DNA from 2 places in the Streptomyces sp. NPDC104831 genome. Region 2 is predicted to be linked to the other one. Evidence: predicted binding sites of a transcription regulator. Region 2 holds the regulator's gene; the other holds the start of a gene.
What was found. Region 2 encodes HspR, which represses chaperone genes until heat shock. Its sites were predicted from a motif close to TTGAGNNNNNNNNNCTCAA; they were not measured.

Region 1 (7,204 bases), on a different contig from region 2:
AGCGCTGGGGCACCCGGCACGAGCGGACGGGCAAGACGGTGTGGGCGGAGCAGTCCCCGGCCGCGCCCTGAGCGGACGCCGGACGCCGGACGCGGCACGGCCGGGGCCCGGGCCTCCCTCACGGAACCCGGGCCCCGCCTTTCCCGCGGCGTCCGTCACGCCGCCACGGGAACCGCCGGCTCCGCGCCGTTCACGGCCGGCGCGAGCGCCAGTTCCAGGACCTGGCGGACGTCCGTGACGGTGTGGACGTCGAGCTTGTCCAGCACCTCGGCCGGGACGTCGTCCAGGTCGGGCTCGTTGCGCTTGGGGATGATCACGGTGGTCACCCCGGCGCGGTGGGCGGCGAGCAGCTTCTGCTTCACCCCGCCGATGGGCAGGACGCGGCCGGTCAGCGAGACCTCGCCGGTCATGGCGACGTCGGTGCGGACCAGGCGGCCGGAGAGCAGCGAGGCGAGGGCCGTGGTCATCGTGATGCCCGCGCTCGGGCCGTCCTTGGGCACCGCGCCCGCCGGGAAGTGGATGTGCACGCCCCGGTCCTTCAGGTCGGCCACCGGCAGCTCCAGCTCGGCGCCGTGGCTGCGCAGGAAGCTCAGCGCGATCTGCGCCGACTCCTTCATCACGTCGCCCAGCTGGCCGGTGAGGGTGAGCCCGGCCGCGCCCGTCTCCGGGTCGGCCAGGGACGCCTCCACGTAGAGCACGTCGCCGCCCGCGCCGGTGACCGCGAGACCGGTCGCCACGCCGGGCACGGCCGTACGGCGCTCGGCCGGGTCCTGGGCGGACTCGGGCACGTGGTGCGGCCGGCCGATCAGGTCGCGCAGATCGTCTTCGGTGACGGTGAACGGCAGCTGACGCTCGCCCAGTTCGTGCTGGGCGGCGACCTTGCGGAGCAGGCGCGCGATCGAGCGCTCCAGGGTGCGCACGCCCGCCTCGCGGGTGTACTCCCCGGCCAGCTTGCGCAGGGCGCCCTCCTCCAGGGTGACCTCGTCCCGGTCCAGGCCCGTGCGCTCCAGCTGGCGCGGGAGCAAGTGGTCACGGGCGATGACGACCTTCTCGTCCTCGGTGTAGCCGTCCAGGCGGACGATCTCCATGCGGTCGGCGAGGGCCTCCGGGATGGCCTCCAGGACGTTGGCGGTGGCGAGGAAGACCACGTCGGAGAGGTCCAGCTCGACCTCCAGGTAGTGGTCGCGGAAGGTGTGGTTCTGCGCCGGGTCGAGGACTTCGAGCAGGGCGGCGGCCGGGTCGCCCCGGAAGTCGGAGCCGACCTTGTCGATCTCATCCAGCAGGACCACCGGGTTCATCGACCCGGCCTCCTTGATCGCGCGCACGATCCGGCCGGGCAGCGCGCCGACGTACGTGCGGCGGTGGCCGCGGATCTCGGCCTCGTCGCGGACGCCGCCGAGGGCGACCCGGACGAACTTGCGGCCCATGGCGTGCGCGACGGACTCCCCGAGACTGGTCTTGCCGACGCCGGGCGGGCCCACCAGGGCGAGGACGGCGCCGCCGCGCCGCCCGCCGATGACGCCCAGGCCCCGGTCGGTGCGCCGCTTGCGCACGGCCAGGTACTCGGTGATGCGTTCCTTGACGTCCTCCAGGCCCGCGTGCTCGGCGTCCAGCACGGCCCTGGCGCCCCGGATGTCGTACGCGGAAGCGTCATCGGTCCGCTCGTTCCACGGCATCTCCAGGACGGTGTCCAGCCAGGTGCGGATCCAGGAGCCCTCGGGCGACTGGTCGGAGGCGCGCTCCAGCTTGTCGACCTCCTTCAGGGCGGCCTCGCGGACCTTCTCCGGCAGGTCGGCGGCCTCCACGCGGGCGCGGTAGTCGTCGGACTCCTCGCCCTCCTGCTCGCCGTTCAGCTCGCGCAGTTCCTTGCGGACGGCCTCCAGCTGACGGCGCAGCAGGAACTCGCGCTGCTGCTTGTCGACGCCTTCCTGGACGTCCTTGGCGATGGTCTCGGCCACCTCCTGCTCGGCGAGGTGGTCGCGCAGTTGCTGGGTGGCGAGGCGCAGGCGGGCCACCGGGTCGGCGGTCTCCAGCAGTTCGACCTTCTGTTCGGTGGTCAGGAAGGGCGAGTAGCCGGAGTTGTCGGCGAGCGCGGACACGTCGTCGATGGCCTGGACGCGGTCCACGACCTGCCAGGCGCCGCGCTTGCGCAGCCAGCTGGTGGCGAGCGCCTTGTACTCCTTGACCAGTTCGGCGACCTGCCCGGGCAGCGGCTCCGGGACGCCCTCCTCGACGCGGGCGCCCTCCACCCAGAGCGCGGCGCCCGGCCCGGTGGTGCCGGCGCCGATGCGGACCCGGTCGCGGCCGCGGATCAGGGCGCCGGGGTCACCGTCGGCCAGCCGGCCGACCTGCTCGACCGTGCCGAGGACGCCGGTCCTGGCGTACGTGCCGTCGATGCGCGGCACCAGCAGCACCTTGGGCTTTCCGGGTTCGGAACGGGCGGCGGCCTGCGCGGCCTCCACCGCGGCCCGTACCTCGGCGTCGCTCAGGTCCAGCGGAACCACCATCCCGGGCAGCACGACCTCGTCGTCGAGCGGCAGCACGGGCAGGGTCAGCGTGAACGCCGGTGACTCAGCAGCCATGATCTCCCCTTAGGCAGTCAACTTGAGCTATGCCGACTCAATGTTCCGGCGCCGCCGATTGTTCCCAGGGCCTTGTTCGCTGTGAGCGATCACGTACGGCCAAGGGAGTGCGGCGTCACGGGACTTCTCCGGGCCCCACGGGGTGGCGCGCCCTGCCGCCGGGGCCCGCGCCGGGCCGCCGGGGCGCCGCCGTCCGCGCCGGCGCCGGACGCGGGGCGGTGCGCGGCGCCCTCCCACCCGCCGGGCATCCGTGCGCCCCGCCCGGGGCCACCCGTCCGTGGGCGTCCCGCGCAAATCCCGTGACCGCCCGCCCCTGTTCGAGCAGGATGGGGGGCATGACTGCCGTGTACGACACTCCCGTGGTCCTGGATCGACGCGAAGGCCCCTACGGCGAGGTGGTGCTGCGCAGGCACGGCGCGCTCCTCCAGATCATCGCCAACGGCTGCTTCCTGATGGACACCTCCGACGGCCGCTCGGAACGGCTGCTGGTCGACGCCGCGCGGGACGCGCTGGACGGGCGGCCCGCCCCGGCGGTGCTGATCGGCGGGCTGGGCGTGGGCTTCTCGCTCGCACACGCCGCGGCCGACCCGGGGTGGGGGCGGATCACCGTCGTGGAGCGGGAGCCCGCCGTCATCGACTGGCACCGGGACGGCCCGCTGTCCGAGATCTCCGCCGGCGCGCTCGCCGACCCGCGCACCACGATCGTGCGAGCGGATCTCGTGACCTACGTCAATGAGACATCCGACACGTTCGACGCGCTGTGCCTCGACATCGACAACGGCCCCGGCTGGACCGTCACCGAGGACAACGACAGCCTCTACGCGCCGGCCGGACTCGCCGCCTGCGCACGGCTGTTGAGGCCCGGCGGAGTACTCGCGGTATGGTCCGCCGAACCCTCTCCGGAATTTGAAGGAACCTTGCGGAATGCCGGGTTCCAGCAGGTGCGTACCGAAGAGGTGCCCGTTGCCCGGGGCGTTCCCGACGTCGTCCACCTCGCCGTCCGACCTGGATAGCGACAGCGCGGCGAGTCCCCGTAATGTGCTGCCCTGACGCGGATCATTCAAGCGTCGAACGCAGACATGGGATCACCCCACGGATTCCGGAAAGCAACAACAGGGGCGGGCGATGGAGCAGACACACACCTCCCAGAGCGGCGCGGCGACGACCACCCCGGGCGCACAGCGCCGGGTGCTGGTCGTCGAGGACGACCCCACGATCGTCGACGCCATCGCGGCCCGGCTCCGCGCCGAGGGATTTCTGGTGCAAACGGCGGCCGACGGACCGGCCGCCGTCGACACGGCCGAGGCATGGCAGCCCGACCTGCTGATCCTGGACATCATGCTGCCCGGCTTCGACGGCCTCGAGGTGTGCCGGCGGGTGCAGGCGCAGCGGCCGGTGCCGGTGCTGATGCTCACCGCACGCGACGACGAGACGGACATGCTGGTCGGGCTCGGCGTGGGCGCCGACGACTACATGACCAAGCCGTTCTCCATGCGGGAACTGGCGGCCCGGGTGCACGTGCTGCTGCGCCGGGTGGAGCGGGCCGCGCTGGCCGCCGCCACGCCCCGCACCGGCATCCTGCGCCTCGGCGAACTGGAGATCGACCACGCGCAGCGCCGGGTGCGGGTGAAGTCCGAGGACGTCCACCTGACGCCCACCGAGTTCGACCTGCTGGTGTGCCTGGCGAACACCCCGCGCGCGGTGCTCTCCCGGGAGCAGCTGCTGGCCGAGGTGTGGGACTGGGCGGACGCCTCCGGCACCCGCACGGTCGACAGCCACATCAAGGCGCTGCGGCGCAAGATCGGCGCCGAGCGCATCCGGACCGTGCACGGCGTGGGCTACGCGCTGGAGACACCGGCCCCGTGAGCGACAGCGGGCGCCAGGCCGCACGGAGGAGCCCCGGGATCCTCGGCGAGGAGCCCTGGGGCGGCGTACGCCCGTTCTCGATCAAGACCAAGCTGGGCGCGCTCGTCGTCATCGCGGTGCTGATCACCACCGGACTGTCGATCGTCGCGGTGCACACCAAGACGGAGCTGCGCTTCATCACGGTCTTCTCGATGATCGCCACCCTGCTCATCACCCAGTTCGTGGCGCACTCGCTGACCATGCCGCTGGACGAGATGAACACGGTGGCCCGCTCCATATCGCACGGCGACTACACCCGCCGGGTGCGGGAGAACCGCCGGGACGAGCTCGGCGACCTGGCCCAGACGATCAACGTCATGGCCGACGAGCTGGAGGCCCAGGACAACCAGCGCAAGGAGCTGGTGGCGAACGTCTCGCACGAGCTGCGCACCCCGATCGCCGGGCTGCGCGCGGTGCTGGAGAACATCGTCGACGGGGTCACCGAGGCCGACCCGGAGACCATGCGGACGGCCCTGAAGCAGACCGAGCGGCTCGGCCGCCTGGTGGAGACCCTGCTGGACCTGTCCCGGCTGGACAACGGCGTGGTGCCGCTGAAGGCCCGGCGGTTCGAGGTGTGGCCGTACCTGTCGGGCGTGCTGAAGGAGGCCAACATGGTCGCCTCCGCGCGCGCGGGCATCGCCTCCGGCTCGGGCAGCCACAGCCGCACGGACGTCCATCTACACCTGGACGTCACACCGCCGGAGCTGACCGCGCACGCGGACCCCGAGCGCATCCACCAGGTCGTCGCCAACCTGATCGACAACGCGGTCAAGCACAGCCCCCCGCACGGCCGGGTCACCGTACGGGCGCGGCGCGGGCCGCAGCCGGAGTCGCTGGTGCTGGAGGTCCTGGACGAGGGCCCCGGCATCCCCCGCTCCGAGTGGCACCGGGTCTTCGAGCGGTTCAACCGGGGTGCCGCGACCCGGCCGCACGGCCCGGGCAGCGACGGCGGCACCGGGCTCGGGCTGGCCATCGCCCGGTGGGCGGTGGATCTGCACGGCGGCCGGATCGGCGTGGCCGAATCCGAGCGTGGCTGCCGGATCATCGTCACTCTTCCGGGACTGACTTCCCCGGCTAGTTGACGTAAGGTCCGAACCGGAAGACCAAGATCCACGCCGGTCGCCGCGCGTTCGCGCAGCTCGACACGTGTGATCAGCGCAGGCCCGGGGCACCCGTCGGACGACGGCGCGCCGGGCCGCGCCGCCGCACCCTCTCCTGCGCGGAACCACGCTTGTTTCCCGCCATATCAAGCCCCGAAACAAGATTTCCGATGTGACTTACGCGACGATGACCATGCCCGACCTGACCTTCCCGGCCAGGGAGGCGTAGCCTTTATTCCCGCTGTCCATCACCTTGTGAAGCGGAAGAGGGCGGTTGCCGCCGTGTCGCCACAGTCCCCCAGTAACTCATCGAGCATCTCCACCGACGACCAAGCCGGGAAGAACCCCGCCGCCGCGTTCGGTGCGAACGAATGGCTCGTCGACGAGATCTATCAGCAGTACCTCCAGGACCCGAATTCCGTAGACCGCGCCTGGTGGGACTTCTTCGCCGACTACAAGCCGGGTGCTCCTGCCACCCCGGCCCCGGCGGGCACTGCGGCCACGGGGGCCGCAGAGACCACCCCGGCCCCGCAGGCACCCGCGGCCCCGGCCCCGGCCCCCCAGGCCGCCGCCCCGGCCCCGAAGCCCGCCGCGGCCCCCGCCCAGGCGCCCGCGGCCCCCGCCCAGGCGCCCGCGGCCCCCGCTCAGGCACCCGCGGCGAAGGCCGCCCCGGCCAAGCCGGCGCAACCCGCACAGGCGCCCGCTCGGCCGAAGACCGGTGCAAGCACCGGCTCCACTGGAGCGGCCGACGCCGCGCGGTCTTCGGCGAAGGAGGCCCCGGAGGGTCCCGAGCTGGTCACGCTGCGCGGCCCGTCCGCCGCCGTGGCGAAGAACATGGACGCCTCGCTGGAGATGCCGACCGCCACCTCGGTCCGCGCCGTCCCGGTGAAGCTCCTGTTCGACAACCGGATCGTCATCAACAACCACCTCAAGCGCGCCCGCGGCGGGAAGATCTCCTTCACGCACATCATCGGGTACGCGATGGTGCAGGCCATCAAGGCCATGCCGTCGATGAACTGGGCGTACGGCGTCAAGGACGGCAAGCCGACCCTGATCAAGCCGGCGCACGTCAACCTCGGCCTGGCCATCGACCTGGTCAAGCCCAACGGTGACCGCCAGCTCGTCGTGGCCGCCATCAAGAAGGCCGAGACGCTGAACTTCTTCGAGTTCTGGCAGGCCTACGAGGACATCGTCCGCCGCGCCCGCGACGGCAAGCTGACGATGGACGACTTCTCCGGCGTCACGGTCTCCCTGACCAACCCCGGCGGCCTCGGCACCGTCCACTCCGTGCCGCGTCTGATGCCCGGCCAGTCCGTGATCATGGGCGTCGGCTCCATGGACTACCCGGCGGAGTTCCAGGGCACCAGCCAGGACACCCTGAACAAGCTCGGCGTCTCCAAGGTCATGACGCTCACGTCGACCTACGACCACCGGGTCATCCAGGGCGCCGCCTCCGGCGAGTTCCTGCGCCAGGTGGCCAACCTGCTGCTCGGCGAGAACGGCTTCTACGACGACATCTTCGAGGCGCTGCGCATCCCCTACGAGCCGGTCCGCTGGCTCAAGGACATCGACGCCAGCCACGACGACGACGTCACCAAGGCCGCCCGCGTCTTCGAG
Region 2 (7,204 bases):
GCGATCACCGCGTCCTGGTGGCCCTCCGCCAGCAGCTCGGCGATGGACTGCTCCCGGTGCGAGATCCCCTCGATGCCGGTGTCGGGCAGCGGCGCGGTCAGCGGGATGGCGAGCCGCCACAGCCGCTCGAAGACCGTCACCAGGTACTCCACCAGCGCCGGATGGCGCAGTTCCAGCGCCATCGTGCGGTCGGTGTTGGCGGGGATGAAGGCCACCGTGCGGTCGAAGAGGATGAGCCGGTCGATGACCTCGTCCAGGGTGCGGGCCTCCACCGTGTCGCCCATCAGCTCCAGGTAGTTCAGCAACCCCTGCCCGTGCCGCGCCACATGCGTGTAGAGGTCGCGCATGCGCACGCCCCGGCCGCGCAGCGCCAGCGCCCGGTGCAGGCCCTCGGTGAGCTCCGCCTCCCGCCGGATGCCGCCGGGCTGCACGGTGAGCACCTCGGTGGTGCACGCCTCGGTCGCCTCGTCCATCGCCGCCTGGATGCGGGCGAGTCCGTCCAGGACCCGGATGGCGCTGCCCTCCGCCGGTGCCGACAGGGCGTCGCGCTGCCGGCCCAGGCCCGCGTACCACTCGAACGCGGCCACGGCCGAGCCCACCCGCCGCTGGCTCGCGCTGACCTCGTCGTAGACGCCGCGCAGCAGCCGGGTCATGACCTCCTGCGGGGAGGTGGGAACCAGCCAGTCCATGTCGTCGGGATCGGGGTGCAGCAGGGCCAGTTCCAGCAGACAGGGCACGGGCTCGGCGTCCGTGCGCGGCACCCGTCCCCGGCGCACGGCACGGGAGTACACCCGATCGCCGGCCTCACACAGCCGGTCGGCACCGTGAGGGTGCTCCTCCGTCCCGCGCCCGGCCATCGCCCATTTCACCCCCGGTGTGCTGCCACTTCCGCAGCGCAACTATGCGCGGCGCCGACCGGGTCCGCAACACGGCTGCCCGGGCGGCGGCGCCCAGGTGCTCCCGCTTCGCCCGAGTTCGGGTGCCGTCCGGCCCTTCACATCGCACCGGGTCGCCGGCGGTGGCGCGGGCCCGGCTCCGCCGCGGCGGGACCGGGCGCCGGACCGGGGCCCGCGGCGGCTACTTCAGCCCGATGGCCGCGCAGTCCGCCTTGTACTTGGCGGTGCAGATGTCGTCGGCCGTGTAGATGCCGTCCGCGAGGACGGTGTCCTTGATGCTGCCCTTGGTCAGCGCGCTGACCTGCACCAGCCTGGCCGGGATGTCCTTGGCGGTGGGGCTGTCCACGCGGTCCCGGGTGAGGGCGTCGAACTGGATGTCCTTGCCCTGGAGCTTGGTGACGGCGATCTGCGCGGCGGCCTCGGCCTCGTCCGGGTAGGACTTGTAGACGCTCATGTACTGCTCGCCGGCCACGATCCGCTGCACCGCGTCCAGGTCGGCGTCCTGACCGGTGACCGGGGGCAGGTCGGTGACGCCCGCCGCCTTCAGGGCCTTGATGACACCGCCCGCCATGCCGTCGTTCGCGGAGTAGACACCGGCGATGTTGCCCTTGCCCAGCGCGGCGATCGCCTTGGCCATGTTCGCCTCGGCGTTCTCCGGCTTCCAGTCCGTGGTGTCGTAGCTCGCGGCGATCGTCACCTTGCCGTTCAGCTCGGAGAGCGCGCCCTCCTTGAACTGCTTGGCGTTGGGGTCGGTGGGCGAGCCGTTCATCATGACGATCTTGTCGGAGGTGTCCGCGGCCGACCCGAGGGCCTCCATCAGGGTCCGGCCCTGCACCTCGCCGACGAGTTCGTTGTCGAAGGAGACGTAGGCGTCGATCGGGCCCTCGGCGAGCCGGTCGTAGGCGATGACCGGGATGCCCGCGTCCTTGGCCTTCTTCACCTGGCCGGCGATGGCGTGCGCGTCCACCGCGTCCAGCAGGATGACGTCGGCCCGGGCGTCGATCAGGTTCTGCATCTGCTCGGCCTGCCGGGCGGCGCTCGCGTCGGCGTTGGCGTACTCGACCTTGCCCTTGTTCCGGGTGAGTTCGGCGACCTTGCGCTTGATGATGGGGTAGTCGAACTTGTCGTAGCGGGTGTTCGCCTTCTCCGGCAGCAGCAGGCCCACGGTGATGTCGTCACCCTTGGTCGGGCTCGCGCTCGCGCCGTCCCCCGTCGCGTTCAGCACGCCGCAGCCGGCAAGCGAGAGAGTCATCGTGGAGGCGGCCACGGACATGGCGATACGACGCATTCGGGGGCTCACTTCAGGTGTGGTACGGAGGGGTGGTGCGCTACGACCCGGGTGTCTGAAAAGACAACGCGGCACGCCCGCCCGGCGTCAAGAAAAATCACTTAACGAGTGCGCAACACCACGCTCAGCAGCAATTGTGAAGGTTGCGCGAAACCCCCTGCAAAGCACTGTTACCTCCCCTGCACACCAAGGAAGTTCACAGGTGATGGAGATCTGTACAACCAACCCGGTTCACCGCGAGTCGTGACCATCGGCGGCCCCGGGCCGCCCTCCGACTCGATCAGAGGAACGAATGAACCCAGCCAGACGCGCGACCGCCACGGCCGTCGTGCTCGCCGCAGCCGGCGCCCTGCTGAGCGCCGTCGCCCCGTCCGCGTCCGCCGCCGTGAGCTGCGCCTCCCCCGTGTACCAGCGGCAGTTCTTCGCGAACACCACCTTCAAGGGCACCCCGAAGAAGACCGACTGCGACAGCGCCGTCGCCGAGAAGTGGGGCACCGGCGCCCCGGCCGCGGGCCTGCCCAAGGACAACTTCGGCGTCCGCTGGACCGTGACCCGCGACTTCGGCTCCGGCGGGCCCTTCGCCCTGCCGGTCACCGCCCAGGACGGCATCCGGGTGTACCTGGACGGCAGCCGCAAGGTCGACCTGTGGAAGAACGTCTCCACGACCCAGAAGAAGACCGTCAACGTCACGATCCCCTCCGGCAAGCACACGCTCCGCGTGGACTTCGTCAACTGGACCGGCGCCGCGGACGTCTCCTTCGCCTACACCCCCCGCACCACGGCCGACGTGGACAAGGTCAAGCCCCTGGTGCCGTCCGGGGCCTCGGTGTCGTACGACCCCGCGACCGGCCGGGCCAAGGTGAGCTGGTCGAAGAACAAGGAGATGGACCTCGCCGGTTACCGCCTCTACCGGCGGCTGCAGGGCCGCCCGTTCGAGGCCGCGCCGCTGGCGACGACCACCGCCACCAGCTACACCGACACCACCCTCCCGGTGACCGGCGAGACCTTCTACTACGAGGTCCGCGCCTACGACAAGGCCCGCAACGAGTCCGCGGGCACGGCCGACAAGCCCGTCACCACCGCCGACCGCACCGCGCCCGGCGCGCCGGCCGGCCTGGAGATCACCGACGCCTCCGAGCAAGGCGGCCTGCGCGTCGGCTGGAGCCAGGTGACCGGCGCGGCCTCCTACCGGGTCTACCGGGCGACGAGCGCGACCGGCACCTACACCCGCGTCGGTGACACCGCGGAACGGTCCTACCGGGACGCCACGGCCGCGGTGGGCACCACCTACTACTACCGGGTGTCCGCGATGGACGCGGCGGGCAACGAGTCCGCCCGGTCCGCCGCCGTCACCGGCGAGCGCCGGGACGACACCCCGCCGCCGCCGGTCACCGGGCTGAAGGCCACCCCGACCGACTACGGCTTCGAGCTCACCTGGGACAAGAACCCGGCGCCCGACCTGCTGCGGTACTCCGTCTACGTGGGCGAGGTCCTCAGCGACGGCGAGGAGAGCGTCTGCTCCGCCTCCGAGACCGCCTGGCTGATGCCCGACGTCACCTCCTACCGGCACACCACGGTCCCCGACGGCGATCAGCGCTGCTTCTTCGTCGATGCCGTCGACTCGTCCGGGAACTCCCGCTACAGGCAGACCGGCGAGGCCGACGTGGTGGTCGCCACCGAGCTGGGCACGCCGGAGGACGAGGGCGCCGAGCCCCCGGCCGGCGGCGCCGGAGCGTAGAAGAAGGGGCCCGGGTGAACCCGGGCCCCTCCACGTGCGGTACGCGCCGTCAGTCCTGCTGCTGCCGCTTGGGCCGCCACACCACCAGCGCGCTGGTCTGCTGGACCTCCTGGTACGGCACCAGGTCGCGCCGGTAGGAGGCGTGCACCGCGGCCTCGCGCTGCCGCATCGCCGCCGCCGCGCCGTCCAGGGCCGCCTCCAGCTCCGCGACCCGGGACTGGAGCGCGGCGACCTGGTTCTCCAGCTCGATGATCCGCTTGATGCCGGCCAGGTTGATGCCCTCGTCCTGCGACAACTGCTGCACCTGGCGGAGCAGTTCGATGTCCCGCGCCGAGTAGCGCCGGCCCCGGCCCGCGGTGCGGTCCGGGGAGACCAGGCCCAGCCGGTCGTACTGGCGCAGCGTCTGCGGGTGGAGTCCGGAGAGCTGGGCCGCCACCGAGATGACGTAGACCGGGGTCTCATCGGTCAGTTCGTACGGTGAGAAACCACCGCGCTGGCGGGGACGACGGCCATCCATCACTCTCAAGCTCCCTTCGCGGCCTCGAACAGCTCCGCCCGCGGGTCCTCGCCCGCGGTCGCCTCGCGATACGCCTCCAGTGCGTCACGAGCCTTCCCCGACAGGTCCGTGGGGACACGCACCTCCACGGTGACCAGCAGATCGCCGCGGGTGCCGTCCTTGCGGACCGCGCCCTTGCCCCGGGCCCGCATCGTACGGCCGTTCGGGGTGCCGGGGGGCAGTTTCAGGGTGACGGGCGGACCGCCGAGGGTCGGCACCCGCACCTCTCCGCCGAGGGCCGCCTCGGGATACGTCACCGGCACGGTGACGGTGAGGTTGTCGCCCTTGCGCCCGAACACCGGGTGCTCCCCGACGTGGACGACCACGTACAGGTCGCCGGCCGGGCCGCCCCGCTCGCCGGGCGCGCCCTTGCCGCGCAGCCGGATGCGCTGGCCGTCGGTCACCCCCGCGGGGATGCGGACCTGCATGGTCCGCGACGACTTGGCGCGTCCGCTGCCCTTGCACTCCTCGCAGGGCTGCTCGGCGATCAGGCCACGGCCCTTGCAGTCGGGGCAGGGGTCGGTGAGCGAGAAGCCGCCGCCGGAGCCCCGCGCGACCTGTCCGGTGCCGACGCAGGTCGGGCACACGCGCGGCGTGCCGTTCTTGTCGCCGGTGCCCGAGCATGCCTTGCAGGGCGCCTGGGAGGACATCCGCAGGGGCACCGTGGCGCCCTCGATGGCCTCCGTGAAGCTCAGCGTCACCTCGGACTCGACGTCCTGGCCGCGCCGGGGCTGGGTCCGCGGGCCCGCGGTGCCGCCGCGGTTGAACAGGCCCCCGAAGACGTCACCGATGCCGCCGCCGAAGCCTCCGCCCTGGGCGGCGCCCCCGAAGAGGTCGCCCAGGTCGAAGTTGAAGGAGCCGCCGGCCGCGCCCGGCCCGGGGCGGAAGCCGCCGCTGCCGAAGAGCGCGCGCGCCTCGTCGTACTCCTTGCGCTTCTTGGGGTCGCCGAGGACGTCGTTCGCCTCGGAGATCTCCTTGAAGCGCTCCTCGGCCTTGGCGTTGCCCTTGTTGGCGTCCGGGTGGAACTCGCGGGCGAGCTTGCGGTACGCCTTCTTGATCTCGGCGTCGGTGGCGTCCTTGGGGACGCCGAGGACCTTGTAGTAGTCCTTCTCGATGAAGTCCTTGGTGCTCATCCCCGACGTCCCTCCTTCCCCTCTGTCACGTCAGCCCTCGTCCGGGCCACCGTTCTCCTTGTCGCCGTCCGCCGCCGTGTCCTCCTCGGCACCCTCGGCCTGGTCCGCCTTGACGGTCTGCGCGCCCGGCTGCGGCTCGGCCACGGCCACCCGCGCGGGGCGGATGGTGCGCTCGCCGATGCGATACCCGGGCTGCAGGATCGCCACGCAGGTCGTCTCGGTGACGTCCGGCGCGTAGGAGTGCATCAGGGCCTCGTGGATCGTCGGGTCGAAGGGCTCGCCCTCCTTGCCGAACTGCTGCAGGCCCATCTTGGCCGCGACGGTCTCCAGCGACTCGGCCACCGACTTGAAGCCGCCGACCAGTTCGCCGTGTTCCCGTGCCCGGCCGATGTCGTCGAGCACCGGGAGCAGCTCGGTCAGGAGGTTCGCCACGGCGATCTCCTTGACCGCGGCCCGGTCGCGCTCGACGCGGCGGCGGTAGTTCTGGTACTCGGCCTGGAGGCGCTGGAGGTCCGCCGTGCGCTCGCTGAGCGCCGTGCGCACCTGGTCCAGCTGGGCGACCAGACCGGCGTTCTCTGCGGGTCCGTCCCCGGCCGGGGCCGCCCCCTCCTCGGGGGCGGCCTTCGGCTCGGCGTCGTCGGAGGTGGCGCCGGAGGGGACGTCGGGCTTCTCCTCGAAGCCCGGGGTCTCCTCCGTCACGCGGCACCGTCCTTGCGCTCGTCGTCCACGATCTCGGCGTCCACGACGTCGTCGTCCTTGGCGTCACCGGCGGGGGCACCGCCGGCGGCCTGGGCGCCCTGGGCGTCGGCGTACAGGGCCTGGCCCAGCTTCTGCGAGACGGCCGCGACCTTCTCGGTGGCGGTGCGGATCTCGGCGGTGTCCTCGCCCTTGAGCTTCTCCTTCAGCTCGGCGACGGCGGACTCCACCTCGGTCTTGACCTCGCCGGGGACCTTGTCCTCGTTGTCCTTGAGGAACTTCTCGGTCTGGTAGACGAGCTGCTCGCCCTGGTTGCGGGTCTCGGCGGCCTCGCGGCGCTTGTGGTCCTCCTCCGCGTAGCGCTCGGCCTCCTCGCGCATGCGGTCGACCTCGTCCTTCGGGAGCGAGGAGCCGCCGGTGACGGTCATCTTCTGCTCCTTGCCGGTGCCGAGGTCCTTCGCCGTGACGTGCATGATGCCGTTGGCGTCGATGTCGAAGGAGACCTCGATCTGCGGGACGCCGCGGGGCGCCGGCGGCAGACCGGTCAGCTCGAACATGCCGAGCTTCTTGTTGTACGCGGCGATCTCGCGCTCGCCCTGGTAGACCTGGATCTGCACCGACGGCTGGTTGTCCTCGGCCGTGGTGAAGATCTCCGAGCGCTTGGTCGGGATCGTGGTGTTGCGCTCGATCAGCTTGGTCATGATGCCGCCCTTGGTCTCGATGCCGAGGGACAGCGGGGTGACGTCGAGCAGCAGGACGTCCTTGACCTCGCCCTTGAGGACACCGGCCTGGAGCGAGGCGCCGATGGCGACGACCTCGTCCGGGTTCACACCCTTGTTGGCCTCCTTGCCGCCGGTCAGCTCCTTGACCAGTTCGGCGACGGCGGGCATACGGGTG

Region 1: lon (endopeptidase La) is a predicted target of HspR. The motif match lies at 2,605-2,623, and genes of this name have one in related genera.

Annotation. Positions count from the first base shown of each region.
Region 1 is NZ_JBVJOT010000007.1:70,094-77,297, reverse strand. Features, by position in the region: gene ACZ63H_RS07210 (SpoIIE family protein phosphatase) at 1-71, shown strand, start outside; gene lon (endopeptidase La) at 156-2,582, opposite strand; gene ACZ63H_RS07200 (spermine/spermidine synthase domain-containing protein) at 2,918-3,595, shown strand; gene ACZ63H_RS07195 (response regulator transcription factor) at 3,708-4,448, shown strand; gene ACZ63H_RS07190 (sensor histidine kinase) at 4,445-5,569, shown strand; gene ACZ63H_RS07185 (multifunctional oxoglutarate decarboxylase/oxoglutarate dehydrogenase thiamine pyrophosphate-binding subunit/dihydrolipoyllysine-residue succinyltransferase subunit) at 5,870-7,204, shown strand, end outside.
Region 2 is NZ_JBVJOT010000025.1:45,989-53,192, reverse strand. Features, by position in the region: gene ACZ63H_RS18715 (helix-turn-helix transcriptional regulator) at 1-857, opposite strand, end outside; gene ACZ63H_RS18710 (sugar ABC transporter substrate-binding protein) at 1,078-2,184, opposite strand; gene ACZ63H_RS18705 (PA14 domain-containing protein) at 2,477-3,922, shown strand; gene ACZ63H_RS18700 (heat shock protein transcriptional repressor HspR) at 3,972-4,439, opposite strand; gene dnaJ (molecular chaperone DnaJ) at 4,445-5,611, opposite strand; gene grpE (nucleotide exchange factor GrpE) at 5,642-6,310, opposite strand; gene dnaK (molecular chaperone DnaK) at 6,307-7,204, opposite strand, start outside.